Regions from separate parts of the Quadrisphaera oryzae genome, predicted to be linked through region 2. Evidence: predicted binding sites of a transcription regulator. Region 2 holds the regulator's gene; each other region holds the start of a gene.
The links. The regulator LexA, encoded in region 2, represses DNA repair genes until DNA is damaged. The targets are predictions, from matches to a motif close to TCGAACANNTGTTCGA.
Positions count from the first base shown of each region.

Region 1: a site for LexA is predicted at 2,812-2,827, ahead of H7K62_RS21025 (HNH endonuclease signature motif containing protein). Genes of this name have one in related genera too.
Region 3: a site for LexA is predicted at 2,782-2,797, ahead of ruvA (Holliday junction branch migration protein RuvA). Genes of this name have one in related genera too.
Region 4: a site for LexA is predicted at 3,056-3,071, ahead of H7K62_RS16825 (glycoside hydrolase family 127 protein). Genes of this name have one in related genera too.

Region 1 covers NZ_JACNME010000020.1:34,622-41,745, reverse strand. Annotated here, with positions in the region: gene H7K62_RS21035 (sensor histidine kinase) at 1-245, shown strand, start outside; gene H7K62_RS21030 (LuxR C-terminal-related transcriptional regulator) at 223-894, shown strand; gene H7K62_RS21025 (HNH endonuclease signature motif containing protein) at 943-2,781, opposite strand; gene H7K62_RS21020 (phosphomannose isomerase type II C-terminal cupin domain) at 3,240-3,659, opposite strand; gene H7K62_RS24410 (cell wall-binding repeat-containing protein) at 3,815-6,583, shown strand; gene H7K62_RS21010 (hypothetical protein) at 6,607-7,113, shown strand; gene H7K62_RS21005 (hypothetical protein) at 7,110-7,124, shown strand, end outside.
Region 2 covers NZ_JACNME010000005.1:38,857-45,980, forward strand. Annotated here, with positions in the region: gene H7K62_RS11090 (extracellular solute-binding protein) at 1-464, opposite strand, end outside; gene H7K62_RS23840 (glycoside hydrolase family 2 protein) at 715-2,733, shown strand; gene H7K62_RS11100 (purine-cytosine permease family protein) at 2,681-4,150, opposite strand; gene lexA (transcriptional repressor LexA) at 4,247-4,930, shown strand; gene H7K62_RS11110 (Nramp family divalent metal transporter) at 4,927-6,417, opposite strand; gene H7K62_RS11115 (NAD(P)/FAD-dependent oxidoreductase) at 6,478-7,124, opposite strand, start outside.
Region 3 covers NZ_JACNME010000004.1:200,759-207,882, forward strand. Annotated here, with positions in the region: gene kynU (kynureninase) at 1-611, opposite strand, end outside; gene pdxT (pyridoxal 5'-phosphate synthase glutaminase subunit PdxT) at 645-1,304, shown strand; gene H7K62_RS09515 (YebC/PmpR family DNA-binding transcriptional regulator) at 1,376-2,122, shown strand; gene ruvC (crossover junction endodeoxyribonuclease RuvC) at 2,126-2,764, opposite strand; gene ruvA (Holliday junction branch migration protein RuvA) at 2,884-3,534, shown strand; gene ruvB (Holliday junction branch migration DNA helicase RuvB) at 3,531-4,718, shown strand; gene yajC (preprotein translocase subunit YajC) at 4,730-5,083, shown strand; gene secD (protein translocase subunit SecD) at 5,150-7,124, shown strand, end outside.
Region 4 covers NZ_JACNME010000011.1:20,004-27,127, reverse strand. Annotated here, with positions in the region: gene H7K62_RS21650 (serine/threonine-protein kinase) at 1-316, shown strand, start outside; gene H7K62_RS16840 (DsbA family protein) at 386-1,162, shown strand; gene H7K62_RS16835 (vitamin K epoxide reductase family protein) at 1,162-1,860, shown strand; gene H7K62_RS16830 (LacI family DNA-binding transcriptional regulator) at 1,883-2,908, opposite strand; gene H7K62_RS16825 (glycoside hydrolase family 127 protein) at 3,105-5,111, shown strand; gene H7K62_RS16820 (MFS transporter) at 5,398-6,666, shown strand; gene H7K62_RS16815 (ThuA domain-containing protein) at 6,682-7,124, opposite strand, start outside.

The sequences.
Region 1 (7,124 bases), on a different contig from region 2:
CTGCGGCGATCAGCTGCACCTGCCGCGAGGGGGCGGTGACGGTGGTCGTCGACGACGACGGCCGCGGGGGAGCGGCCGCCGGGGCCGGGGGTCACGGCTTCCAGGGGTTGAACGACCGGTTGGCCGAGCTGGGGGGCACGGTGCTGATCGACTCACCCCCGGGGCGGGGCACGCGGATCATCATGACCTTCCCGGTGGAGGTCGCAGCTGTGGAGGAGAGCCGTGCGCTACGCGGTGGTGGATGACTCGGAGTTCACGCTGGCCGCGTTCCGCGGGCCGCTGGAGCGGTACGGGCACCAGCTGGTGCTGGCGGTGACCAGTGGTGCGGAGCTGCTGGCGCGGATCGACGAGGTCGACCCGCCGGACCTGGTGGTGCTGGACAAGGCGATCCCCCCGAACCGGCTGGAGGGGTTCGAGACCGCGCAGGCGCTGCGGGCCCGGTTCCCCGGGATCGGGATCATGCTGATCTCCTTCGAGATGGAGGTCGAGGACGTCCAGCGGGCGCAGCGGCTGGGTGGTGACGGTGTGGGGCTGGTGCAGAAGAAGTCGATCGCGCGGATCTCGGCGTTCGCGGCGGTGCTGGACGGGGTGGCCAACGGGGGTTCGTACGTGGACCCGGACCTGCGCCGGCAGGTGGCGGCGCGCGCCGAGCGCGAGGGGGCGTTGGACGCGTTGAGCGCGCGGGAGGCGGAGGTGCTGGACCTGGCCGCGCAGGGGCTGTCCAACCAGCAGATCGCCGACCGGCTGCGCCGCCCGGACGGGGGAGCGCTGTCGGACCGGACGGTGGAGGGGTACCTGAAGAACGCCTACCAGAAGCTGGGGGTGGACATCCACAACGGTCGGGTGCTGGCGTCGGTGCTGTGGGCGACCTCCGGGCGACGCCCTCCCGTCTGACGTCGCGCACCGGGGGGAGGTCCGGCGAGGGCGTGCCGGGGTGCCGCCTCAGCACCCGCAGGTGCTGTGCGTCGAGGGGATGTCGGGGGTGTCGTCGCCCGGTGGGTGCGGTGGCCGCGGTGGGTCCGGCGGGTCGTCGCACCACAGGTCGGGGGGTTCCAGCAGCACCTGCTGCAGGGTGGCGGAGGTGCGCTCCCGCAGCCCGCGCCTCGGGTTGATGACCCAGCGTCGTAGGGGGTCGACGCTGCGTGGTGGTCTGACGTGCGGCACGCCGTCCACCATCCGCACCGCCCAGACGCCGATGGTCACCAGCACGTGGTGGCGCGTGCAGAGCAGCACGCCCTGGGAGACGTCCGTGGGGCCTCCGTGCGCCCACTCGTGCACGTGGTGGGCCTCGAGCCACCCGGGTGGGGCGGTGCAGCCGGGGATCGCGCACCCGCCGTCGCGTGCGAGCATCGCCCGGCGCTGACCAGCGGAGAACAGGCGCACCGCCCGTCCCAGGGAGAGCGCGGTGGCGTCGGCGCCCTCGCACGAGAGCCGCACGGCCTGCAGCGACCCCGAGCAGGCCAGCACCCGCAGCTGCGCGGTGGTGAGGGCGCGGCCGGTGGTCTCGCAGTGCGCCGGCTCGGCGCCGGGCTCGCCGCGCAGCGCGGCGTCGGTGGTGGTGACGATGACGCGGGCGGGCTCTCCGCCGCGGGTCTCGTCGCTGGCGCGCCCGGCGCGGACCACCCGGGACAGCGCGTCGGCGCGCCGCTGGGGTGCGGTGCGAGGGTCGCGGACGGGCACCCCGGCCGACGCACCGCCCCGGCCCTGGCTGTGCTGCTGGCCCGTGTCGTCGCTCGCCGGCCGGCCCGCGTCGTCGTCGTCGTCCACCGCGGCGGCCGTGGCGCCGTCACCGGAGCCGTCGAGCCCGGGCAGCGCGTCCTGCTCCGGCGCGAGCGGTGCGCGGACGGTGGGCTCGGGCTTGGAGAGGTGGTCGATGGCGGCCTTGAACTCCGCTCCGGCGATCGGGTCGAGGCGCCCCCGGAACTCCACGGTCCCGTCCTCGTGGACGGTGTAGGTGAGGTACCGCTTGTCGATGTCGTCCGGGTCGAAGCCGCGGTCGGCGCGGTCCGGGTCGAGCCGGTGGGCGAGCGCGATGCACGCCAGCCGCGCCTGGGCGTGGGTGAGGTCGGGCAGCACCCTGGCGAGGGTGGCGTCGGCGGCGGGGCCGTGCTCGCGGCGGATGCTGGCGGGAAGGTCGGCCACCGTGCGCTGCGCCAGCGCGGCGACGTCCGTGGACAGTCGCCCCTCGGCGTGGACGGCGCCGACACGCCCGAGCCCCACCTGCGAGGTCCCCGCGGACGGCCCCCCGTCCGCCGCCCCGGACTGCGTTCCGTCCCCCGGCTCGCCGGCGGTCACCGGCACGACCGGGGCCGTGAGCACACCCGCCAGCCGCACTTCGGCACCGGCGCGCTGCGGGCTGGCGCCGGTGTGCGTGAGCACCAGGTCGACCAGGGACGTCGCGCCCAGGGCGCGCACCTCGTCCGGGGTGAAGCTGGCCAGGGTGCGGACCAGGGCGGCGTCGAGCACGTCGCGCGCGCGGGACGTCTGCTGCAGCGCCTGCACCCGCTGCTCGGGACCCACCGACGCCAGGTACCAGGCGGCCTCGGCGGCGGCGTCGGCACCGGCCCGCGCGGTGGCCAGGGCGTCGGCCAGCGGTCCCGCGAGCGGCAGCGGGGGCAGGTCGGGGAGCAGGGCGCCGTCGTCGTCCTGCTCGGTGTCAGGACGGGGTTCGGCGCCGAGGGCGCCCGGCGGCAGCGGCTCGGACTCCCACGCGCCGCCGCCGCCCGCACCACCGGTGTCGAGGGAGCCCTCGTGGGGCGTCTCGGCGCCGATCCAGGTCATGGGAAGGACGCTAGGGGGCACCACCGACAGTCGAACGGCCGTGCAAAGCCGCTGCACAGGAGCATGATCTCTGCAAGTTGAAGAGCACCCGGACGGAGCAGCACGCCACGTGGCGTGACACCGGCTCTGGACGCTGACCAGGTCGTGGGGGGGGTCGACCCGTGACCGGGATAAAGCCGGAGCTCATCGGCCGGATGGTGTGCGCCCACCGCTGCCAGGTCGCGTACGTGTCCACGGCGTCCTGCTCCGGGAGCGGCCCTCCGGTGGCTTCGTGATCCGCGCCCTGGAGCGCCACCGCGTCGGGTGGGAGGCGATGCGCGTGTCACCGGACGGCGAGCTGCTGACGGATGAGGACGGCCTGGTGCCGATGTCCATCCACTGGGTGCAGCTGGAGGTGACCCGGGCGGCGTACCGCCGGACGTCGGGCCCTTCCGGCGCGGCTGCGGCGACGGTTCCCGTCAGGCGTCGGTCTCCGGGCGGGCGTAGTCGTCCTCCAGGCGCACGATGTCCTGCTCCTCGAAGTGGCCGAAGGCCACCTCGAGGATGCGGCCGGCCCGCGTGCCGGAGTTGCCCAGGCGGTGCAGGGACCCGGCGGGGGTGTAGACGCGCTCTCCGACCTGCGCCGTCCACCGCCGCTCGCCGACCTGCACGTCCAGGGGGACGTCGAGCACCTGCCACAGCTCGTCGCGCAGGGCGTGCTTCTGCAGGGACAGGCGGCAGCCGGGCTCGACGGTGATGAGCTTGACCGTGCAGTGCTGGTTCAGCACGAACTGCTGGAACTGGCCCCAGGGCCGCTCCGCGACGAAGACCGCGCTGCGGCGCTGGTCCTCCAGGTGCTGGGCCGCGGGGGACTGGTCGGTCGAGAGCTGTGCCGTCACCAGCCAGATGATAGTGGTTCTCATCTGTGGTCGGTGTGCTCTCGCCGCGGCCCAGCCCGGTCGCTCCGGGGGTCGCGGCCTTCGCGTCGTGAGTGGTGCGCTGCGGGTCGGCGCGCCTCCCCGGCGTCATCCCGCGGAGGGACGACGGTGGTCGGGTGCGTGATCTCCCGCCTGCTGCGTCCGGTGCGTCCTCGGCGGGGCCCGTCAGCCCGGCGGACCGGCTGGACCGGCTGCGCCGGCTGCGGCTCGCCTGCTCGACGGGGGCCGTCGCGCTGAGCTGCGTCACGAGCGCACTCCTCGGTGTCGGGCCCGCCGCAGCAGCGCCGGTGCCCCACACCCCCTCGTTCACCGTGGTCGCCGGTGGTGGTCCCTCGACCTTGGCGACGGCCACCACCGGCACCGGCGCCGACGTCATCTTCCCCGAGTCGGTGGCGCTGGAGCGCTCCTCGGGCGACCTCTACATCGGCAGCTCCAACGACGGGCTCGTGGCCCGGCTCACCCCCAGCGGGGCGATCAGCGTCGTCGCAGGCGGGGGCCTCACGGCCCTGGTCTCGGCCACGGCCGCCACCGACGCCCAGCTGTTCCGCCTCTCCGCCGTGGCAGCGGACTCCGTCGGCAACGTCTACTTCGCCGAGCAGTCCGCCGACGTCGTCGCCAAGGTCACCCCGTCGGGGAGGATCAGCGTGGTCGCGGGAGGTGGCGCCACCGCCGTGGGCTCGGCGACCGCCGCCACGAGCGCCCAGCTGGACGACCCCAGCGGGCTGGCGGTGGACCCCGCCGGCAACGTCTTCATCGCCACCGCCGGTGACGGTCGCGTCGTCAAGGTGACCCCGTCGGGTGGGATCAGCGTCGTCGCTGGAGGCGGTTCCACGGCGCTCGCCTCGGCCAGCACGGCCACCAGCGCCCGGCTCTCCTCCCCGGGAGGGGTGGCGGTGGACTCCTCCGGCAACGTCTTCGTCGCCGCTACCGGTGACGGTCGGGTCGCGAAGGTCACTCCGTCGGGCGGGATCAGCGTCATCGCGGGTGGTGGTTCCACGGCGCTGGCCTCGGCCAGCACCGCCACCAGCGCCCAGCTGGTCTCTCCCGGAGGGGTGTCGGTGACCCCGGACGGCGACGTCTACATCGCCGTCACCGGCTCCAGCCGCATCGCGCGGGTCACGTCAGCGGGTGCGATCAGCGTGGTGGCTGGGGGAGGGGCCGTGCACCCCGCGTCGACGGCCAACCCCACCAGCGCCCAGCTGGACCGGCCGTCCGACGTGGCGGCGAGCGCCACCGGCGACGTCTACATCGCCGACCACAACAACAACCTCATCGAGAAGGCGACCGTCCCGTCGGGGACGGTGCCGACCATCGTCCTCCCCGCCATGTCGAGGGCCGGCACGGTGGGTTTTCCGTACACGCTGCCCGTCGGCGTCTCCGCCGGTTCTTCGGCGGTCACCTGGAGCATCACCGCCGGCTCGCTGCCGCCCGGCCTGGCGCTGGACACCACCACGGGTGCGGTGCGCGGCACCCCCACGGCGGCGGGGACGACGACGTTCGACATCACGGCGACGACGGCCGCGGGCCGCGACACCGAGTCGACGGCGATCATCGTGCTCCCAGCGCCGCCCAGCAGCGGTGCGCGTCCTGGCCTGCCCCCGCAGCAGCTGTCCACCGGCTCACCGCTGGTCGTGGGGCTGGGGGCGCGCACGTTCGCGCTGAACGCCGTCGCCACGGGGGCGGGGTCGACGACGGGGCAGGGAGTGGCCGGCGGGAGGCTGAGCTACAGCAGCGCCTCGCCGGCGGTGTGCTCGGTCGACGCGTCCGGAGTGGTCACCGCGCTGAAGGCGGGCACCTGCTCGGTCAGCATCACCGCCGCCGCCACCTCCACCCACTCCGCCGCGGTGAAGACCCTCGACGTCACCATCACCGACGCCCGGACGTCCGTGGTGGCCCTCCCGGCCGGCCCGCAGCGCTTCGCCGGCGCCGACCGGGTGGCCACGTCGGCCGACATCGCCTCCGAGGTCTTCGCCACCCCCTCCACCGGCACCAGCCGCGACGTGGTGATCGCCACCGCGGCCTCCTACGCCGACGCGCTGCCCGGCGCCCGCCTGGCCGGGCAGGTCGGCGGACCGCTGCTGCTCACCGACGCCGGACGGCTCAGCGAGCAGGCCGCCGCCCAGGTCGAGCGGCTCGTCGCGGCCGGGGGCACGGTGTACGTGCTCGGTGGGGACCGGGCCCTGTCCGCGGCGGTGCAGCAGGCCACCGACGGCCTCGTCGCCGGGGACTCCGTGGTCCGCCTCAGCGGCGGGGACCGCTTCGAGACCGCCGTCGCCGTCGCCGACGCGACCACACGGCGTGCCGGCGACGTCGGCCCCATCTACCTGGTCACCGGCCGTGACTTCGCCGACGGCGTCTCGGTGGCCGCCTACGCCCAGTCCACCGGCGGGGTGGTGCTGCTGACCGACGGGGGCACGATGCCCGCGGTGACCGCCGCCTACCTCGCGGCGCACGACCCCACCGGCACCCGCGCCATCGCCATCGGCGGCCCGGCCAGGGCTGCCGCCGCCTCCGCGGGGCTCGTCGGCGCTGTCGAGCGCGCCGTCGTCGGGGCCGACCGCTTCGAGACCTCCGCCCAGCTCAGCGCGGCGATGCGGGCAGCCGCACCCGGGATCCCCAGCACGGCCACCAGCACGGCCACCAGCACGGTGGCCACGGTGGGGCTGGCCGGTGGGACCTCGTGGCCGGACGCGCTGTCGGGCTCGGCGGCCATGGCGGCCCTCGGTGGTCCGCTGCTGCTGACCGCCACGGGCGTCGACGCCGTTCCGACCTCCACGGCCTCCGCCCTCGGCCGTCTCCAGGCCGAGCGGGTGCTGGTCTTCGGGGGCGCGTCAGCGGTCACCGAGGGGGCCTACGGCAGGGCGGGCGCGCTGCTCAGCCGGTGACCCGGGGAGGAACCAGCTGGGGGGTGGTCATCAACGACACCACCAGCGTGCCGGTCTTCCCCGGACGCACCAATGTCAAGGCTCAGGTGCCCGCCCACCTCGGCGTCTCCTCGTGGAACGGAACGCTGGCAGGCGGGCAGCGGGGCGACGTCACGCTGCGGGTGGGCATCAGCCAGGCGGGTGATGCCGCCGTGCAGAAGGCGGTGCTGACCTCGCTCGACCGTTGTGAGCGGTCGACGGTCTTGGAGCCTGCTGGCTGTCCCCTGGGCTACTCGGCCTACTGGATCACCGCCAGCGACGTCCGGTGGACGTACACGCCGAAGACCCGCAGGAGCTGGGCGACCGAGGTTGATGACGACGGCAGCGTGCGCGTCTCCGGCACCGCCGAGGGAACGGTGAGCTACACGTACACCCCCTCCTACGCGCCCTCTCGCCAGCCCTCGACCGACTCGGACTCGGGTCGTGCCAGCTACCGCGGCACCATCACGTTCGACGGTGATGGCGGCGCCACCTTCCGGATGGGCTCGTGACGGCGCCCCGC
Region 2 (7,124 bases):
GTCCCCTGGATGCTGTTGAGCTTGCCGTCGCCGGCGAGCAGGCCCGCCTTCTGGCAGACGTCGCTGTTGAAGTACATGACGAAGGGGTGGGTGTCGAGGGGGACGGTGTAGTAGCTGTCCCCAACCTTCCCCGCGTTCCACACCGACTCGGTGAAGGACGAGCTCGACAGGCCCACGAGGCCGAGCAGGTCCTCGGTGATCGGCTCGAGCAGGTCGGCCTGGGCGAGGATGGTCGCGCGGGTGGCGTGGGCCACGGCGACGTCCGGCGGCTTGTTGCCGAGCGTGGCCAGCACGACCTTGGTGTAGTACGGGTTGCCCCAGGCGAAGGTGGCGGCGGTCAGGGAGCTCGCGCCGCCGTGCTGCGTGCGGTACTCGTCGAGCATCGTCTGCAGGCGGGCGCCGTCACCGCCGCCGAACAGGTTCCAGAACGTGACCGACCCGGGGTCGAGCGGGGTGCCCGCCACGCCCGCGGCCAGGGGCGAGCCGCAGCCGGCCAGGCCACCGGACAGGCCCAGGGGCCCCCAGGCCGGCCAGGCCCCCGGCCAGGACCCCCCGGCGGCTGGGGCCCGGCGGTGCTGTGACGGGTGGGTGCCCTGCGGGCAGCCTCGTGGACATCATCGACCTCCTCGTCGTGCGCTGGCCCGGAGTCTGCATGGTCGGCCCCCGATTTGCAACGATAGAAATCCGGTGGCGCGCCGTGGCACACTCCGGCCCGTGGCAGAGACGGCACAGCTCCCCCGCGCCAGCACGCAGAGCGGGGAGCACCCCCGTCCGCAGCTGCTGCGACAGCACTGGACCGACCTCGGCGGCACCTGGCAGCTGGGCCTCGTCCCCGCCGGGTCCCCCGGTCCGCGGGGCCTGTGGCGCGGTGGGTCCCTGCAGGACCGGACGGGCTTCGAGCGCGACGTCGTCGTCCCCTACCCGCCGGAGAGCTCCGCGTCCGGGGTGGGCGAGCAGGGCCCGTTCGCCGAGCTCTGGTACCGCCGCGGCCTGCGGCTGCGCGACGTCGCCGGCGCCGGGGAGCTCGCGGCCGAGGGGTCGGGGGCGCGGCTCGTGCTGCGCTTCGGTGCGGTCGACCACAGCGCGCGGGTCTGGTTCGACGGCCACCTCGTGGCCGAGCACACCGGCGGGCAGACGCCGTTCTCCGCCGACGTCACCGACCTCCTCACCCCCGGCCCCGACCTGGACCTCGACAACGAGCACGTGCTCGTGGTCCGCGCCGTCGACGACGCCCGCGACCCCGAGCTGCCCCGCGGCAAGCAGGACTGGCACGACGCCCCGCACGCCATCTGGTACCGCCGCACCTCCGGCATCTGGCAGACGGTCTGGGCCGAGGTGGTCCCGGCGGTCAGCATCGAGCACCTCACCTGGACCACCGACCTCGTCGGCGCCACCGTGCACCTCGTCGCGGAGCTGTCGAGCGTCCCCGTGGAGCCGGTCAGCCTCGCCGTCCGCCTGTCCCTCGGGGCTCACGACGACGACGAGCGCGTGCTCGCCGAGGCCGTGGTCGCCGTGCCCGGTCCCACCGAGCGCGGGGGACCGCGCGTCGAGGTGGCCCTGGCGGTGCCGCTGCTGCGGCACGGGCAGGAGCGCGAGGCGCTGCTGTGGAGCCCGGAGCACCCCCACCTCGTCGACGCGCAGGTGCGGCTGCTGACCCGGGGGCCCGCCTCACCGGCCGGTGCTGGCGCCGAGCTGGACGCCGTCGCCAGCTACCTCGGGATGCGCTCGGTGCAGGTGGGCGCCGGGCAGCTGCTGCTCAACGGCACCCCGCGCACGCTGCGGAGCGTGCTCGACCAGGGCTGGTGGCCCGACACCCACCTGGCCGCCAGCGCCGCGCGGCTGCGCACCGAGGCCCAGCTGCTGGCCGACCTGGGGTTCGACTCGGTGCGGATCCACCAGAAGGTGGAGGACCCGCGCTTCCTGCACTGGTGCGACCGGCTCGGCATCACCGTCTGGGCCGAGACGGCCGGCGCCTACGCCCACACCTCGCGCGCCGTCTCCCTGCTGACGGCGGAGTGGCTGGAGGTGGTCCGCCGCGACGCGAGCCACCCGAGCGTGGTGGCGTGGGTGCCGCTCAACGAGAGCTGGGGCGTGCAGGACATCGCGGTCTCCGCCGGGGAGCGCGCATACGCGACGGCGCTGGCGAACCTCACCCGCGCGCTGGACCCGACCCGGCCCGTCATCAGCAACGACGGGTGGGAGCACACCGACTCCGACCTCTGGACCGTGCACGACTACACCGACTCCGGGGAGGTGCTCGTGCGCCGCTACGGCTCGCCGGAGGCCGCCGCGGCGCTGGTGGGCGTGCCCTCGCCGTCGTCGTCCTCGGCCCGGGTGAGCGCCAACGGCCGGCGCCTGCGGGTGGCCGGCGGGCGCGGCGACGTCGCGGCCGAGGAGCGGCCCCTGGTGCTCAGCGAGTTCGGCGGGGTGCGCTTCACGCCCGCCGTCGATGGCGCAGCGGCGCCCGAGGGCGCGACGTGGGGGTACTCGACCGCCTCCGACGCCGGCGACTACGCCCGCCGCCTGGGCGACCTGCTGGGCGCGGCGAACGCGTGCGTGGAGGCGGGCGGCCTGGTCGGGTGGTGCTACACGCAGCTGGCCGACACGCTGCAGGAGGCCAACGGCCTGGTCACGGAGGACCGCACGCCCAAGCTGCCGCTGGCGCAGCTGCGCGCGCTGGTCACCGGCGAGCCAGCGCCCCCGTCCGCAGGGTCTTCTTCGCCGACGGCGTGAGGAGCAGCTGCCCCACGAAGCCGACGGCCAGGGCGGCGAGCACCCCGAGGTTGGCGTAGGCCCACGGGCCGTCCTTCCCGCCCAGGCCGACCGGCCCCAGCAGGTAGCCCTGCCAGGCGAGCCACGTGGCGCTGGTGTTCACCACCAGCCCCCAGCCGAGGACGGACGACGCCACCAGCAGCGCCACGGCCCCCCAGCGCACCGAGCCGTACTGGCCCGCGGGGTCGAAGAGGGCGGCGTCGTCGTAGGCGCCGGAGCGGCGGACCAGGTCCGCGACGGCCGCCCCCGCCCACGCGGCGATCGGCACCCCGAGGGTGATGAGGAACCCCTGGAACGGGGTGAGGAAGTCGGCGGAGACGAAGACCACGTACACCGCGCCGGCAACCATGAGCGCGCCGTCCACCAGGGCGGCCGCCCAGCGCGGGGCGGGCAGCCCCAGGGACAGCAGCGCCAGGCCGGAGGAGTAGATGTCCAGCACCGCGCCGCCCACCAGGGACAGCACCGCCACCACGGCGAACGGCACGAGGAACCAGGTGGGCAGGCCGGTGGCCAGGGCGCCGATGGGGTCGGTGCCGGCGCCCTCCGCGAACGCCGGCGAGGAGGCCGCGAGCAGCACCCCGAAGCCCAGCAGCACCAGCGGCGCGGCGGCGCCGCCGAACGTCGTCCACCACACCACGCCGGGGCGGGAGGAGTGCCGGGGCAGGTAGCGGGAGTAGTCGCCGGCGGCGTTGACCCACCCGAGCCCGAACAGGGTCATGCTGAACACGGCCGCGCCGAGCAGCGCCTGCCAGGAGCCGTTCGGCGCCGAGGTGATCGCGCCCCAGTCGAGGTCGGGCACCCGCAGCGCGAGGAAGACCGCGGTCAGCACGCCGGTCACCCAGGTGATGACGGCCTGCAGCTTCATGATCGCCTCGAAGCCCAGCACCCCGGCGCCCACCACCAGGGCGACGACGACGACGAGGGCGACCGCCTTGGTGACCGCTCCGCCGCCCCAGCCCAGCGTCGTGAACACGGTGGCGGTGGCCAGCGCCGCCAGCGAGACGAGGACCGTCTCCCACCCGACGGTGAGCAGCCAGCTGATGGCCGAGGGGACCTTGTTGCCGCGGACGCCGTACGCCGCGCGCGAGACCACCATGGTCGGCGCGGACGCGCGGGTGCCGCCGAGGGCGACGAGCCCGCACAGGAGGAACGACGCCACGATCCCGACCACACCCGCGAGCAGCGCCTGCCACCAGCTGACCCCGAAGCCGAGCACGAACGCGCCGTTGGCGATGCCGAAGACGGAGACGTTGGCGGCGAACCACGGCCAGAACAGGCTGGACGGCTTCCCGCGGCGCTCGGACTCGTCGATGACGTTGAGGCCGTTGACCTCGACCCTCGAGAGCGAGGGCGTCTCCTGCTGCGGCACGACGGACACGACGGAACAGTACGGTCTGCGCGCCCCCTGGCCGAGACCCCGACGCGGGTCGAACGCCTGTTTGAGATCGCGTGCTCGATCCACTACGCTGCGTTCGTGGCGACGACAGCCCCGAAGGGGACCTCCAGCCGAGCTGACGACCTCACCAGCCGGCAGCGGGCCGTCCTCGACACCATCCGCGAGTCGGTCTCGAGCCGCGGCTACCCGCCGAGCATGCGGGAGATCGGCAAGGTCGTCGGGCTGCACAGCCCCAGCAGCGTCGCGCACCAGCTGGTGACGCTCGAGCGCAAGGGCTACCTGCGCCGCGACCCCAACCGCCCGCGCGCCATCGAGGTGGTCGACGCCGGCCGCGGAGCGGGCCGCGAGGAGGGCGGCCCCGCCGTCCCCGTGGTGCCGGAGAGCGAGGACACCGCCTTCGTGCCGCTGGTCGGCCGCATCGCGGCGGGTGCGCCGCTGCTGGCCGAGCAGGAGGTGGAGGACGTCTTCGCCCTCCCCCGCCAGCTGGTCGGCGAGGGCGAGCTCTTCACGCTGCGGGTGGTCGGTGACTCCATGGTGGACGCCGCCATCTGCGACGGCGACTACGTGGTGGTGCGCCGCCAGCCCGTCGCCGAGAACGGCGAGGTGGTCGCCGCCATGATCGACGGCGAGGCCACGGTCAAGGTGCTGCAGCGCCGCGGCGGCCGGGTGCAGCTGCTCCCCCGCAACGACGCGTACTCCCCCATCGACGGGACCGACGCGACCGTCCTGGGCCGCGTCGTCACGGTGCTGCGCTCGCTCTAGCCGAAGTAGCCGAGCAGCTTCGGCAGCTGCTGGGCCATGGTCAGCACGGTCGCCGTGCCGTAGATGAGGATGGCGGCCACCAGCAGCGCCAGCCGCACACCTCTGACGCGCAGCGGCGCGGGCAGCAGCCGGCGGTTGGTGGCGATGAGCAGCGCCGAGTAGATGGTCATCATGAGACCGCCGACGGTGGCGGAGACGACGACGAGCGCGATCGGCTGGTCGAAGCCGACCAGCAGCACCACGATGCCGATCGCCACGAGGCCCCAGGTGAGCCAGAAGTAGAGGCGGCTCTCGTCGGCGCCCCTGAGGTAGCTGGTCTTGAGCACGTCCGCGGCCATGCGGCTGGTGTAGTCGGTGATGCCGAGCGCGGCGCCGAACAGCGAGAACGCCCCGATGACCCAGAAGAAGACGCCGAACCAGCTGCCGACGGCCTGCGCCAGCTGCTCGCCCTCCACCCGGACGAACTGGATGTCGCTCGGCAGGTCCTCGAGGCCGAAGACCGTGGAGTAGGCCAGCAGCGAGGTGAAGAAGATCGACACCACGGTGATGGCGACGAAGGTGCTCAGCTGCTCGACGTTGGCGAAGCGCCACCACCCGCGCCAGCGCCGCAGGTTCTCCTCCCCCTCGGGGCCCTCGACGCGGAAGACGTAGCCGGTGCTGGGCACCGCCTCCGGCTCACCGGTGACGGGGCTCTGCAGCCGCGGCACGTAGTGCCCCATGCCGAAGCCCTTGTCGCGGATCCAGTTGGACTGCACGAGGTTCTGCCCGCCGCCGGCGCCGGCGAAGATCATGGCGCCGAAGAGGGTGGCGAACCCCAGCTCGGCCGCGGGGAAGCCGGCCTGCGTGACGATGGTCGGCACGTCGCGCCACGCCGTCGCCGAGATGGCCGCGACGGCGCCCACCACGAGCAGCAGCAGCACGGCGGCCACCTTGACCATCTGGATCTTCTCCAGCGCCACGTAGACGACCGGGGCGAGGGTGAGGATGAGCCCGATGGCCACCAGCAGGCCGATGGCGATGAACCGCGGTGTCCCGCCGGTGAGGAAGCTGATGAGCGTCGCCGAGCTCGTGGCCCACCCCGGCCACAGGTTGGCGCCGTAGGTGAGGACGGCGAAGACCAGGCCCCAGTGCGGCCAGAACCTGCTGAAGCCCGTCACCGCCGTCTCGCCGGTGGCCAGGGCGTACCGCTCGATCTCCATGGTCACGAAGTACTGCGTGACCACCCCCACCACCGCGGCCCACACGAACACCAGCCCCACCTGCGAGGCGATGAAGGGGAACAGCACGAACTCGCCGCTGCTCAGCCCCACGCCGGCGGCGATGATGCCCGGCCCGATGAGCGGCAGCCACCGGCTCGGCGGCTTCGGCAGCGCCCGCACCTGCGGCACCGCGAGCGTCGACCCGCGGAAGGGGTCCAGGACTGACGTGCTGGCGGAGGGGGTGGCGCTCGTCGGTCGCTGACCGGCCGCGTCGTCGCGGGTCGACATCACCCCAACGTGGCGCAGGTCACAGCGGACCGCCACTCCAGGTGGCGGTTCGCTCGAGGATCAGCCGGCGAGCAGGGCCCGGCCCATCCCCGTCACCACGCGGCGCGTGAGGCGTCCGCGGGCCAGGCCGATGTCGGCGACGTCGTCGAAGACGCCGGTGTCCCGGGCCGAGGCGCGCAGCGCCGCGTGCAGCAGCCGGTCGCTGCGGACCAGCCGGGCCGCGAGGTCCGTGTGCCGCAGGTGCCCGACCAGCGCCTCGCCCAGCATGCGGTCGTAGCGGCCACCTCCGAGCGCCGCGCGCCCGGCGAGCACGCCGGACAGGACCGCGTAGTAGATGCCCTCCCCCGTCACGGGGTTGACGAGGCTGGCCGCGTCGCCCGCGAGCAGCACCCTGCCCACCGACCACACACCGCTGCGACCTGTCGAGAGCGGCAGCGGGTGCCCGGCCACCTGCTCGGCGCCGGCCGTGGTCCCCGGCAGCAGCTCCTCGAGTCGCTCCAGCAGCCGCGCGCGCGTGGGCGTCTGCCCCGCGCTCGAGCGCGAGTCCACCAGCTGCCCGAACCCGACGTTCGCGCGCCCGTCCCCGACCGGGAAGGACCACGCGTAGCTGGGCCGGTCGGTGTCGGTGGAGAAGGCGAGCACCTGCACGCCGTCGTGCTCGGGCAGCACGGGCGCGTAGGCGCGCACCGCGATCGCCGTCGTCCCCC
Region 3 (7,124 bases), on a different contig from region 2:
GCGGCGCGGGTCAGGCCCGGCAGGTCCCACAGCTCACCGGTGCGGTAGTCGACCTGGCTGAGGGCCACCAGGGCGACCTCGTCGCCGCGGGCCGCGAGCACGGCCGGCACCTCCGGCGGCGCGGCGAGCACCACCTCCAGCCCCGCCAGGCGGGCGTCGGAGGCCAGCACGAACAGGTCGGTGGGGAAGGAGCCGGGGTCGGCGACGACGACGCGGCGGACCGGCTGGCCGGTGCCGGTGCTGCGCCGCCTGGCCTCGGAGGCCGCCGCCAGGTGCACCTTGTGCAGCTGGACGCTGGTGCAGTCGCCCACGACCACCTGGCCCGGCGCGGCGCCCAGCAGCGCGCCGATGCGGTCGCCGACGCGCTGCGGGGCGGCCCACCAGCCCTCGGTGTTCCACCCGCCCACGCGCGAGCGGCCCCACTGGCGCTGCACGGCGTCGGCGACGGCCGGCGCCACCGCGCGCGGCAGGGCGCCCAGGCTGTTCCCGACGAGGTAGACCGAGCCGTCGTCCGGGAGGTCGAAGCGCTCGCGCAGGTCGCCCAGGGCGTCAGCGGCCTCGAGCCGCGCCGCGCGCTGCGCCAGGACGGTCGTGTCAGCAGCAGCGGTCACCACCCCATCCTGCCGGGCTGGGAGGATGGGGTGGTGAGCACGGTTCCCCTGGCCCCGGCTGAGCCGACCTCCACCACCCCCGGCGACGGACCGCTCGTGGGGGTGCTCGCCCTGCAGGGCGACGTCCGCGAGCACGCCCGGGCGCTGGAGGCCGTCGGCGCGCGGGCCGTCCCGGTGCGCCGGCCGAGCGAGCTGCGCGCGGTGGACGCGCTCGTGCTGCCCGGCGGGGAGTCGACCACCATCGACAAGCTCGCCCGCCGCTTCGAGCTGCACGACCTGCTGCGCGAGCGGATCGCCGACGGCATGCCGGCCTACGGCTCGTGCGCCGGGCTGATCATGCTGGCCGACCGCCTCGTGGACGCCATCCCCGGCCAGCAGACCTTCGGCGGGCTGGACGTGCTGGTCCGCCGCAACGCCTTCGGCCGGCAGGTGGAGTCGTTCGAGGAGGACCTCGACGTCGAGGGCGTCGAGGGCGGTCCGGTCCGCGCGGCCTTCATCCGCGCGCCGTGGGTCGAGCAGGTCGGAGACGGCGTGGAGGTGCTCGCGCGCACCCGCACGGCGGCCGCGGCCGACCGCGTGGTGGCCGTGAGGTCGGGCGCCCTGCTCGCCACGTCCTTCCACCCGGAGATCACGGGCGACCACCGCGTCCACGCGCTGTTCGTCCGGATGATCGAGGCCGCCGCTCGGCGGTGAGCGGTGCCGCCCGCCCTCGGTAACATGGGCTGCTGACCTGATCTGACCAGCGAGCCCCGAGGAGGTGTGCGATGTCGGGCCACTCCAAGTGGGCGACCACCAAGCACCAGAAGGCCGTCAAGGACGCCAAGCGCAGCTCGGCCTTCGCCAAGCTCATCAAGAACATCGAGGTCGCGGCCCGCACGGGCGGTGGCGACCCCGCCGGCAACCCGACGCTCTACGACGCCATCCAGAAGGCGAAGAAGAACTCGGTGCCCAACGACAACATCGACAGGGCGGTCAAGCGCGGCTCCGGCCAGGAGACCGGCGGCGCCGACTACCAGACGATCATGTACGAGGGCTACGCCGCCCACGGCGTGGCCGTGCTCGTCGAGTGCCTCACCGACAACCGCAACCGCGCGGCCTCCGACGTCCGCGTGGCCTTCACGCGCAACGGCGGCACCATGGCGGACCCGGGCAGCGTGGCGTACCTCTTCACGCGCAAGGGCGTCGTCGAGGTCCCCGCGGCCGGGCACGACGAGGACGACGTCCTGGGCGCCGTCCTCGACGCGGGCGCCGAGGAGGTCAACCGCGTCGGTGACTCCTTCGAGGTGCTCTCGGAGGCGACCGACCTGGTGGCCGTGCGCACCGCGCTGCAGGAGGCCGGCATCGAGTACGACTCCGCCGAGGCGCAGTTCGTCCCGTCGATGCAGGTCCCGCTCGACGGCGAGCAGGCGCGCTCGGTGCTCAAGCTCATCGACGCCCTCGACGACCTCGACGACGTGCAGAACGTCTACGCGAACCTCGACGTCCCGGACGGGGTCCTCGAGGACGCCTGAGCCTCACCGCGTCTTCGCGGGGAGCTTCCACTCCTTGGGCTGGGCCCGTGCCGCTGCGGCGGCACGGGCCCACGCCGTCTGCGCCGCCGTGGGGGCGCCGGCGCTGCCGGCGACGGAGGCGAGCGGGTCGTGGTGGTACGCGGTGTCCTGGCCCGCGGCCAGGGCCGTCGGGCCGCCGCGCCACAGGTGGCAGATCGCCAGCGCCAGCCCGTCGGCGGCGTCCGCCGGCCGCGGGGCCTCCGCCAGGGCGAGGATCTTGGTGATCATCAGGGTGACCTGCGCCTTGTCCGCGCGCCCGTTGCCGGTGACGGCGGCCTTGACCTCGCTGGGAGTGTGGGTCGCCACCGGGAGGCCGTGCTGGGCCGCGAGCATCATGGCGATGCCGCTGGCCTGCGCCGTGCCCATGATCGTCGAGACGTCGTTGCGGGCGAAGACCCGCTCCACGGCCACCGCGTCCGGGAGGCACTCCCGCAGGACGGTGGTGAGCCCGTCCGCCACCTGCAGCAGGCGCTGCGCCAGCGGGAGCTCCGGCTCGGTGCGGACCACTCCGACGGCCACGAGCTTCGCGCGGCGGCCCGGCAGGCCGTCCACCACGCCCCACCCGCAGCGGGTGAGGCCCGGGTCGACCCCCATGACGCGCACAGGGCCACCCTCGCACGTCGCACGCCCGTTCGGGTGACGCCCCGTCACGTGGCGTCACGCCGTCGCCGCGGCCCGCGGGGTGTCGGTGCCCCGTGCGAGGCTTCCCGGGTGATGAGGTCATGATCGCTTCGGTCCGCGGCACCGTGCTCTCCCTGCGGCTCGACGGCGTCGTCGTGGAGGTGGGGGGCGTCGGCATGCTCGTCCACACCACCCCCCGCGCCCTCGCCGACCTGCGCCGCGGCTCCGAGGCGCTGCTGCACACGAGCCTGGTGGTGCGCGAGGACTCCCTGACCCTGTTCGGGTTCGCCGAGGCCGACGAGCGCGAGGTCTTCGAGGTGCTGCAGTCCGTCACGGGCGTCGGTCCCCGCCTGGCGCTGGCCGTGCTGGCGGTCCACTCGCCCGAGGAGCTGCGCGTCGCCGTCGCCTCCCAGGACCTCGTGGCCCTCAAGCGCGTGCCGGGCATCGGCCAGAAGGGCGCCCAGCGCATGGTGCTCGACCTGGCGGACCGGATCGGCGCCCCCAGCGGTGAGGTCCCGGCGCCGCGGGCCGGCCGCGCCGCTCCGGTCGCCGCCCCGGCGGCCGCGAAGCCCGCTCCCTCCCCGGTGGTGGAGGCGCTGGTCGGCTTCGGGTTCTCCGCGAAGCAGGCGGAAGACGCCGTGGCCGCGGTGACCGCTGACGACGCGGAGGGCGCCGCGGAGGGTGACGGCGGGTCCTCCGCCGAGCTCGCGACCACGCTGCGCGCCGCGCTGCGCCACCTCGGGCGGCACTGATGGCGGACCGCTCGCGCGAGCTCTCGGGGCAGCCGGGAGGGCCGGAGGAGGACGACGGCGCGCTGGGGGTCCGCCTCGTCGAGCCGGGAGCGGACGACACCGAGCGCGCGGCCGAGAGCGCGCTGCGCCCCAAGCGCCTGCGCGACTTCGTCGGCCAGCAGGTGGTGCGCGCCCAGCTGTCGATCGTGCTGGAGTCGGCCCGCGCCCGCGGCCGCGCCCCCGACCACGTGCTGCTCTCGGGGCCCCCGGGCCTCGGGAAGACCACGCTGTCGATGATCATCGCGGCCGAGCTGGGCACCAACCTGCGCATCACCTCCGGTCCGGCCATCCAGCACGCGGGAGACCTGGCCGCGGTGCTCACGTCCCTGGAGGAGGGCGACGTGCTCTTCGTGGACGAGGTGCACCGCGTGGCGCGCCCCGCTGAGGAGCTGCTCTACGTGGCCATGGAGGACTTCCGGGTGGACGTGGTGGTCGGCAAGGGGCCGGGCGCCACCGCCATCCCGCTGGACCTGCCGCCGTTCACCCTGGTCGGGGCCACCACGCGCGCCGGGCTCCTGCCCGCGCCGCTGCGCGACAGGTTCGGCTTCACCGCCCACCTCGACTTCTACTCGCCCGCGGAGCTGCAGCAGGTGCTGCACCGGTCCGCCGCCCTGCTCGGGGTGGCGCTGACCAGCGAGGGCGCCGCCGAGGTCGCGCGCCGCTCCCGGGGCACGCCCCGCATCGCCAACCGCCTGCTGCGCCGCGTGCGCGACTGGTCGCTCGTGCGCGGCAGCGGGGCCACCGGGGGCGGGGCCGTGGTGGACGAGGCGTCGGCGCGCGCCGCGCTGGAGGTCTACGAGGTCGACCCGCTCGGCCTGGACCGGATCGACAGGGCCGTGCTGCGCGCCCTGTGCCGCACCTTCGGCGGCGGCCCGGTCGGGCTCTCGACGCTCGCGGTGTCCGTGGGGGAGGAGGCCGAGACCGTCGAGACCGTCGTGGAGCCGTTCCTCGTGCGGGAGGGCATGATCGGCCGCACCCCGAGGGGCCGGGTGGCCACCGACGCCGCGTGGCGCCACCTCGGCCTGGAGCCGCCGCTGCAGCGCCCTGGCGGGCTGCCCGGGCAGCTGGAGCTGGGGGAGCCCGGCGGGGGCCGCTCCCCGGAGCACCTTCCGCGAACCCCGGATGCTCCCGGCGACGGCAGGTAGGGTCGCTGCCGATGGACGCCTTGATCCTGCTGCTCCCGATCGCCCTGCTGCTCTTCCTCATCCTGCGAGGACGCAAGCAGCAGCGGTCGGTCTCCGACCTGCAGGCCTCCCTGGCCGTCGGCCAGCGCGTCATGACGGCCTCCGGCCTCTACGGCACGGTCGTCGACGTCACGGACACCACCGTCGACCTCGAGCCGTCCCCGGGCGTGCGCCTGACCTGGGCCCGCGCCGCGGTCGCCCGCGTCGTCGACGAGCCCAGCACCACCTCGCCCACCGAGCCGGAGGCCCTGCCGCCGGTCTCCGGTGGCACCGCCCCCGGCGCCGCGGGCACCGCTGACGAGGCGCCGGAGCGCCACGACCGCTGATCCCGCGCCGCACCCGCGCCGCTCACCGCCGACCCCCGGGCCGGCCTCCGTCCGGAAGAGACCCCGTTGGCACGCTCCCGATCCTCAACGTCCCGCGCCCGGCGCTCCCTGCTCTGGCTGACCGCGGTCGTCGCCGTCCTCGTCGCCGGTCTCGGGTCGGCGGTCCGCTTCAGCGACGCCGGCTGGACGCCCAAGCTGGCCCTGGACCTGGCCGGCGGCACGCAGATCATCCTGACGCCGCAGCTGCGGGGCGGTGAGACCGCCAACCAGATCACGCCGCAGACCATCGCCGACGCGATCACCATCATCCGCCAGCGCGTGGACTCCTCCGGCCTCACCGAGGCGGAGATCACCAGCTCCGGCGGCAACAACATCGTGGTCAGCCTCCCCGGTGACCCGGCCTCGCAGTCGGGCGCCGTCGCGCTGGTCTCGCAGTCCGCGCAGATGCGCTTCCGGCCGGTCCTCTACGTGGCCTCGGCCGCCCCCGCGGCGGCGGCCACCCCGACCGCCGGCGCCACGCCCACCGCCGGTGCCACCCCGACTGACGGCGCCACCCCCGCCGCGACCGGCGAGGCCCCCGCGGCCAGCCAGAGCGCCACCGGCGGCGCGGCGCCGTCCGAGAGCCAGCAGGGCAGCCGCCTGCCGGGAGCGCTGCTGTCGGGGGCCACTCCGTCCGCCGCGGCCTCCGGAGCGGCGTCCAGCGCGGCGGCGAGCCCCGCGGCGTCCAGCACCGCGGCGACGCCCGCCCCGAGCCCGACCAGCCCCAGCGACCTCAGCCAGGTCACCCCGGAGCTGCTCGCGAAGTTCCAGGCGCTCGACTGCAGCAACCCGGTGCAGGTCGGCACGCAGCTGGACGACGTCGTCACCGGGCCCATCGTCACCTGCGACAGCACCGGCGCCGAGAAGTACATCCTCGGTCCGGTCGAGGTCGAGGGCACCGACATCAGCGACGCCACCGCCGGGCTGCGCACCACCAGCACCGGCGCCACCACCAACGAGTGGGTGGTCAACCTCAGCTTCGACAGCCGCGGTCGCGACGAGTTCGCCACGACCAGCACCCGGCTGTTCGGCCTGCAGGCCCCGCAGAACCGCTTCGCCATCGTCCTCGACGGCACGGTGGTCTCGGCGCCGACCATCCAGAGCCCCATCACGGACGGCAACGCCCAGATCAGCGGCTCCTTCACGCAGGACTCCGCCACCACGCTGGCGAACCAGCTGAAGTTCGGCGCCCTGCCGATCTCCTTCACCACCCAGAGCGTGGACCGCATCTCCGCCGTCCTGGGCACCGAGCAGCTGGAGCGAGGTCTCCTGGCGGGTGCCATCGGCCTGCTGCTGGTGGTCCTGTACTCCCTGGCGCAGTACCGGGCCCTCGGCCTGGTGACCGTCGCCAGCCTGGTGCTCGCCGGAGGCATCTCCTACCTGCTGACGGTGCTGCTGGGCTGGTACCAGGGCTACCGCCTCAGCCTGGCCGGCGTCGCCGGCTTCATCGTCTCCATCGGCATCACCGCCGACTCGTTCATCGTGTTCTTCGAACGCGTCCGGGACGAGGTCCGCGAGGGCCGGTCCCTGACGTCGGCCGTGGAGACGGGCTGGGCCCGTGCCCGTCGGACGATCATCATCTCCGACGTCGTGAACTTCATGGCGGCCGCCGTGCTGTACTTCCTCGCCGTCGGCGGGGTGAAGGGCTTCGCCTTCATCCTCGGTCTGACCACGGTCATCGACCTGCTGGTGGTGGCGCTCTTCACGCACCCCGTGCTGGTGCTGCTGGCCCGGCGGAGGTTCTTCGCCTCGGGCCACCGGCTCTCCGGCTTCGACGGCGAGCGCCTCGGCCGCGCGCCCGCCTACGCCGGTCGCGGACGCGTGCGCACCCCCGTCGAGCAGGCCCCCCGCGCGGCGAGGTCGCGCTCGAGGGACGGCGAGGGCGCGTCCTCCGGCAGCGGCTTCGACACCCCCGACGACGGCGCCGAGCGCCGCGAGCCGGTGACCACCGGCTCGGGGGGCCGCACCACCATCGCCCAGCGCCGCGCCGCGGAGGCAGCGC
Region 4 (7,124 bases), on a different contig from region 2:
CGCGATGGCGGTGAGCACGGCCTTCCTGGTCGGCTGGGCCATCGCCCCGCAGAGCACCCCGGTGCCCGGGCAGGCGCTGCCGCTGGCGGCGGCGGTCGCGGTCGGGACGGTCACCGCCTGGTGGGGGCCGGGCAGCCGCACGGTGCGCCGCGGCTCGCGCACGGCGGTGCGCGGTGCGCTGCCGCGCCGCACGGGCAGCCTGGTGGCCGTCGCGGTGCTCGCGCTGGTGCTCCTGGCCTGCGTGATCGTGGTGGTGAACAGCGGCGGTGCGCCCGACTGGACCCCCCTCACCACCGCGCCGCCCGGACTCGGCTGACGCGTTCCAGGGACCTCCCAGGCGGCGCACGTACCCTGTGGGCTGACCGGACACCCTGGAGGAAGCCCCGTGCCCGACCGGCCCACCACCAAGGACGCCCGCCGCGACGCCGCGCGCGAGAAGGCCCGCCAGATGCGGGAGGCGCAGGCGCGCAAGCAGCGGCGCAACCGCGTGCTGGCCATCTCCGCCGCGGCCGTCGCGCTGGTGCTGGTCATCGGCGCGGTGGCCTTCGGGATCAGCCGCGCCGGCGGCGGAGAGCCGGCTGCCGCCCCGGCCGGGGTCACGTCCGACGGCGGCATCATCGTCGGGAGCGCCTCGGCGCCGCACACCGTGACGCTCTTCGAGGACTACCAGTGCCCGGTCTGCAAGGCGTACGAGCCGACCGTGGGGCCGTGGCTGGACCAGCAGGCCAAGGCCGGGACGCTCAAGATCGAGTACCGGCCGATCTCCTTCCTGGACCAGATGTCCAACGGCAACCGCTACTCCACACGCGCCGCCAACGCGGCCTTCTGCGTGGTGGGGCAGCAGGGCTTCGACTTCTTCGCCTACAACACGGCGATGTACCAGCAGCAGCCGGAGGAGAACGGCAACGGGCTGACCGACAACAAGCTCATCGGCATCGCCGAGCAGGCGGGGGCCAAGAACGTCTCCTCGTGCATCGCCGACGGCACCTACGAGGGCTTCGTCAAGCAGACCACGCAGGCGGCCATGGCCCAGAGCGGTGACGGCCCGAAGGTCAAGGGCACCCCCACGGTCTTCGTCGACGGCAAGCCCCTCACCGGCGCCAGCGGCCAGGGGGCCCCCACCCAGCAGGAGATCGCCACCGCCCTCGGGATCGCTGGCTGATGAGCACGCGCAGCGGTGTGCGGCCGCCCGCCCCCCGGGCGTCGTCACCGTCCTCCCGGGACGACGACGGCGAGGACGTCCGCGCTGCTCAGGGGCACCTCTCGGCGGACCCGGTCTCCCCGCGGCGCCTCGGGCTCCTGCTCACCGCCGGTGGGGCCATCGGCTTCCTCGCCGCCTTCACCCTGACCGTCGAGCGGTTCAAGCTGGCGGCGAACCCCGCCTACAAGCCCTCGTGCGACGTCAACCCCTTCATCTCCTGCGGGTCGGTGATGTCGCAGCCGCAGGCGGCGCTGTTCGGGTTCCCCAACCCGCTGCTCGGCATCGCCGCGTTCGCCATCGCCACCACCCTCGGGGTGCTGCTGCTGTCCGGCGTGGGCCTGCCCCGGTGGGTGCGGGCGGGCTGGCAGGTGGGCATCACGCTGGGGCTGGTCTTCATCAGCTGGCTGATCACGCAGAGCCTGTACGAGATCAAGGCCCTGTGCCCCTACTGCATGGTGGTGTGGGCGGTGGTCATCCCGATGTTCTGGACCACGACGGCGGACAGCCTGGACCGCGGGGTCGTCCCGGTGCCCGCGGGTCTGCGCCGCGCCGCCGCGACGCTGGCCGAGTACCGGCTCGTGGCCGTGGTGCTGAGCTACCTCGCCGTCGTCGTCCTCGTGGCGCAGGCCTTCTGGTCCAGCTGGCTGGCGCTGGTCTGACGGTCCCCGGGGAGCCGGTCGGTCAGCTGCCCAGGGTCGAGGCGCGCAGCACCAGCTGGGCGGGCAGCACGGTGCGCGACGGCACCTCCCGGCCGTCCACGGCGTCGAGCAGCAGCTGGGCGGACCGCCGGCCCACCTCGGCCAGGCGCAGGTCCACCGTGGTCAGGGGCGGGCGCGAGGCCAGCGCCATGACGTCCCAGTCGTCCACGCCCGTGACGGCGACGTCCTCGGGCACCGAGCGGCCGAGCTCGCGCAGCCGGTCGCAGACCCCGCGGGCGATCTGGTCGCTGCCGCAGCTGACGGCGTCGAGGTCGGCGTGGCGGCGCAGCAGGACGTCCACGGCCTGGCGCCCCCACTGCTCGCTCCAGGCGCCGAAGAGCGGCTCGCCGGCGGCTGCGTCTCCGAGCTCCGCCGCCACCGCTTCGGCGCGGGCCCGCGCGCTGTGGTGCTCCTGCCACCCGGTGACGTGGCCCACGCGCCGCCGGCCGAGGTCGAGCAGGTGCCGGGCGGCGTCGGCGGCGCCGGCCGCGTCGTCGACCACCACGCTGGTGTCGCCCGCGCGCGCCGAGGGCTGGAAGGCGTAGACCACGGGCACCGCCCCGGGCGGGGCGCCGCCCAGGTCCACGGGCGGGCGGGGGTCGGTGCGCCGGCCGGTGACGATGATCCCGTCCACCCGGCGGCTCACGAGCATCCGCAGCAGGTGCTTCTCGCGCAGCGCGTCGTCGCGGGTGTCGCACAGGAGCACGGCCATGTCACCGGCGCCGAGGGCGTCCTCCGCGCCCTGGAGCACGGGGATGGTGAACCGCCCGAAGCTGTCGGTGGTGACCAGGCCCACGGTGAAGCTGCGCCCCGACGACAGGGCCCTCCCCACGCCGTCGGGGGTGAAGCCGAGCTGGTCGGCGGCGCGGCGGACCCGCTCCACGGTCCCCGCGCGCAGCTGCCCGGTGCCGTTGAGGGCCTTGGACGCGGTGCCGGGGGAGACTCCGGCCAGCGCGGCGACGTCCACGATGCGCGGCACCGCTCGCCGCGGGACGGCCCTGCCCGTCATCGCGCCCTCCCGTCCGCTCAGCTGCGCCCCACTGCACCCAGCAACAGCGTTCCGGGTTTTCCGTCCCCGGCGCCGCCGGGGGCCGAGAGTACCGCGCAAGGGATCACCGGCGCGGGGTTGTCCTGCCGCGGAGCGGTGACTACGGTTGAGAAAACGTGTTCCGGCTGTTCCGCAACGCTGCGAGAGAAGGATCCGCGTGGCCACCACGACCACTGCCTCGACCACCGCCCCCACCCGCGCGGTGACGACCGCCGGGCCGGCGCGTCCCACCCCGGGCGCCACGCCCCTGCAGCCCGTGGCCCCCGGCGCCGCGCGCATCACCGGCGGCTACTGGGCCGACCGCCAGCGCGCCAACCGCGACAACGCGATCCCCTCCGGCCGTGAGCGGCTGGAGAGCGCCGGCAACCTCACCAACCTGCGGATCGCGGCGGGCACCGCCCCCGAGGGCGCGCGGGTCACCGGTCCGATCTTCATGGACTCCGACGTCTACAAGTGGCTCGAGGCGGCGGCGTGGGAGCACGGGCGCGAGCCCAGCGAGCAGCTGCTCGGCTGGATCCGCGAGCTCACCGCCGTCGTGGCCGCCGCCCAGGCCGAGGACGGCTACCTCGACTCCGTGGTCCAGGAGCAGGACGGCTCGCTCATGAGGCGCGGCCGCTACGCGGAGCTGCCGTGGAGCCACGAGATGTACTGCGCGGGCCACCTGTTCCAGGCCGCCGTCGCCGTCGTCCGCGCCACGGGGGAGCGCGGCCTCCTCGACGTCGCCGTGAAGCTCGCCGACCACCTCGACGCCACCTTCGGGGACGGCGAGGGCCAGGTGCGTGACATAGACGGCCACCCGGTGGTCGAGATGGGCCTGGTGGAGCTCTTCCGCGAGACCGGCGAGCGGCGCTACCTGGAGCTGGCGCGGTGGATGGTCGAGGCGCGGGGCACCGGGATCATCGAGGGGCACGGCAAGGAGAGCACCTACTTCTCCGACCGGGTCCGGGTGCGCGAGGCCACCACGGTGGAGGGCCACGCGGTGCGCGCGGTCTACCTCACGGCCGGGGCTGCGGACGTGGCGGCGGAGACCGGGGACGCCGAGCTGCTCGCGGCCCTGGAGCGCCAGTTCGCCCACATGTGGGCCACGAAGACGTACATCACCGGCGGTCTCGGGTCGCGCTGGGACTGGGAGGCCTTCGGAGACCCGTACGAGCTGCCCAGCGACCGCGCCTACGCCGAGACCTGCGCGGCCATCGGCGGGGTCCAGTGGGCCTGGCGGATGCTCCTGGCCACGGGTGAGGCCCGGTACGCCGACGCCGCCGAGCGGATGCTCCACAACGGGTTCCCGGCGGGCGTCTCCCTGTCCGGCGACGAGTACTTCTACGTCAACCCGCTGCAGTTCCGGGACTCCTCGCACCCGTTCGAGAACCGCAGCCCCGCCCACGGCCGTCGCGGCTGGTTCGACTGCGCCTGCTGCCCGCCCAACATCATGCGGACGCTCTCCAGCCTCGACGGGTACCTCGCCACCACGGGCGCCGTCGACGGCACCGCGGGCGTCCAGCTGCACCTGTTCGCCCCGAGCTCGCTGACCGCGGAGGTCGACGGCGTGGGAGCTGTGCGCCTCGCCGTGGAGACGGGGTACCCGTGGGACGGCGGCGTCCGCGTGCGCGTGGAGGAGGTCGGCCAGGGCGAGCCCGCTGACGGCGCTGAGTGGACCCTGTCGGTCCGCGTCCCCGCGTGGGCCGCCGGCGCCACCGCCCGCGTCGGGGACGACGAGCTCGCCCCGCAGCCCGGCAGCTACCTGCGCGTGACCCGGGCCTGGGCCGCGGGCGACGTCCTCCAGCTCGACCTGCCGCTCGACGTGCGGCTCTCCCGCGCCGACCGCCGCGTGGACGACGCCCGCGGCGCCGTCGCCCTGGAGCGCGGTCCGCTCGTCTACGCCCTCGAGCAGGTCGACCAGCCCGACGGGGTCCTCGTGGACGACGTCGTGGTCGACGCGAGCGCGCCGGTGGGCGCGGAGCGCCGCGACGACCTCCTCGGCGGGGTCGTCGTCCTCCACCCCCGCGGGCGCTCGGCGGGCCACGAGGGGGCGGCCGCCACCTGGCTGCCCGCCACCGCCCCCGAGCCGGACCAGGGCGAGGACGTCGAGCTCACCGCCATCCCCTACGCGGTGTGGGCCAACCGCGGGGTGGGCCCCATGCGGGTCTGGCTGCCCGTGCGCTGACTCCGCCCGAACTCCCGCCGGGGCCGCTCGCCCGCCCGTCCAGCCGGGTGCGCGAGCGGCCCCGACGGGCGTCCTCGACCGGTTCTCGGCCCCCCTGGCGACGGATCGGGTGGCGCAGAACGGTGCCGACCGGCGATCCGCCACGCGGGTGGCCCTGCGCGGTGGGGAATCAGCGGCGCCGGTCTGGCATTGTCGACACTGCGGGTCCGCGTCACGGGCCGGCCCACCGCCGGGGTGCTGACCCGGCCGCTGCGCCCGTCGGCGCTGGTACCTGAACGGATCGTCGTTGTCGCTCGCTGTCTACCGCCGCGTCCTCGCGCGCCGCGGCGTCCCCGCCGTCATCCTCATCGGGCTCTTCGCCCGGATCCCCATCGCCGCCGCCCCGGTGGTCCTCACCCTCCACGTGGTGCTCGACCTCGGGCGCGGCTACGGGCTCGCCGGCCTGCTCGGCGCCGCCTTCGCGGTGGGCGCCGCGGTGGGCGCGCCGCTGGTCGGCCGCACCGTCGACAGGGTGGGACTGCGTCCCGTGGTGGCCGTCACCACCGTCGCGTCCACGGCCTTCTGGACCGTGGCGCCGCACCTGGAGTACGCCGTCCTGCTGCCCGCCGCGCTGCTCGCGGGCGTGCTGTCCCTGCCGGTGTTCTCCGTGACCCGCCAGGCGCTGGCGGCGATGCTCGCGCCCGAGCAGCGCCGCCCCGGCTTCTCGCTCGACTCCATGGCGGTGGAGGTCAGCTTCGCGGTCGGACCAGCTGCCGGCATCGCCCTCTACACGGCCACCACGGCCACCACGACGCTGGCGGCGGTCGCCGGCCTGGTGCTCGTGGCCGGTGCCGCCCTCTACGCGCTCGACCCGCCCGTGCGCGACGCCGAGCTCACCCGGGAGCTCGCGCGCACCCTCGCCGACGGCGAGCGCGCGGCGCGGCCCCGCCTGCGCAGCTGGCTGAGCCGGCCCGTGGTGGCGCTGCTGCTCGTGACGTCGGCGGCCACCGTCACCGTGAGCGGCACCGACACCGCCCTCTCGGCGGTCATGACGTCGTGGGACGCCGTGCCGCACCTCGGCCTGGTCTTCGCCGTCTGGTGCCTGGCGTCGCTGGCGGGCGGGTTCGTCTTCGGCGCCCTGCAGCACCGGCCGTCACCGCTCGTGGTGCTCCTGCTGCTGGCGGGCACGGCGCTGCCGGTCTCGCTCGCGGGCAGCTGGCCGGTGCTCGCGCTGCTCGTCGTGCCGACCGGGCTGTTCTGCGCCCCGCTCATGGCCGGCACCGCCGAGGCCCTCACCCACGCCACCCCCGCCACGGTGCGGGGCCTGGCGCTGGGCGTGCACGCGTCCGCGCTCACCCTGGGCGACGCCTTCGGCGCACCGCTGACGGGCGTGGCCGTGGACCGGTTCGGCGCCCAGTGGGGCTTCGCCGCCGTCGGGGCCGCCGGTCTGGTCCTGGCCGGGCTCGCCGTGCTGGTGGGCGGCTGGCGCGCCCCGGAGGTCGCCGACGCTGCCGCGTCCGACCTCCCGGCGCCCCGCGGCGAGCGGGCGGGACAGGCCGACGTCCTCAGCCGCTGAGGCGCCGGCACCCGCTCAGAAGCGGCGCGGCGGGTTGGTGCAGCCCAGCTGCTCCTCGCTGAGGCGCTCCACCTCCGGCCGGTGCGCCCAGACCACCGCGTTGGCGATGACGCGGCGCACGTCGGGGTGCTGGTAGACCGGGTACTCCTGGTCCCCGGGGGAGAAGTAGAAGACCCGGCCCTGCCCGCGCTGGTAGGTCACCCCCGAGCGGAAGACCTCGCCGCCGGCGAAGGTGGACAGGAACACCACCTCGTCGGGGTGGGGGATGCCGAACGGCTCCCCGTACATCTCCTGCTTCTCGATGACGATCGGGTTGGGCACGCCCCGCGCGATGGGGTGGGAGGGGTCGGTGGTCCACACCAGCTCCCGCTCGCCCTCGTTGCGCCACGCCAGCGAGCACGTGGTGCCCAGCAGGCGCGTGAAGATCTTGGAGTAGTGCGCCGAGTGCAGTCCGACGA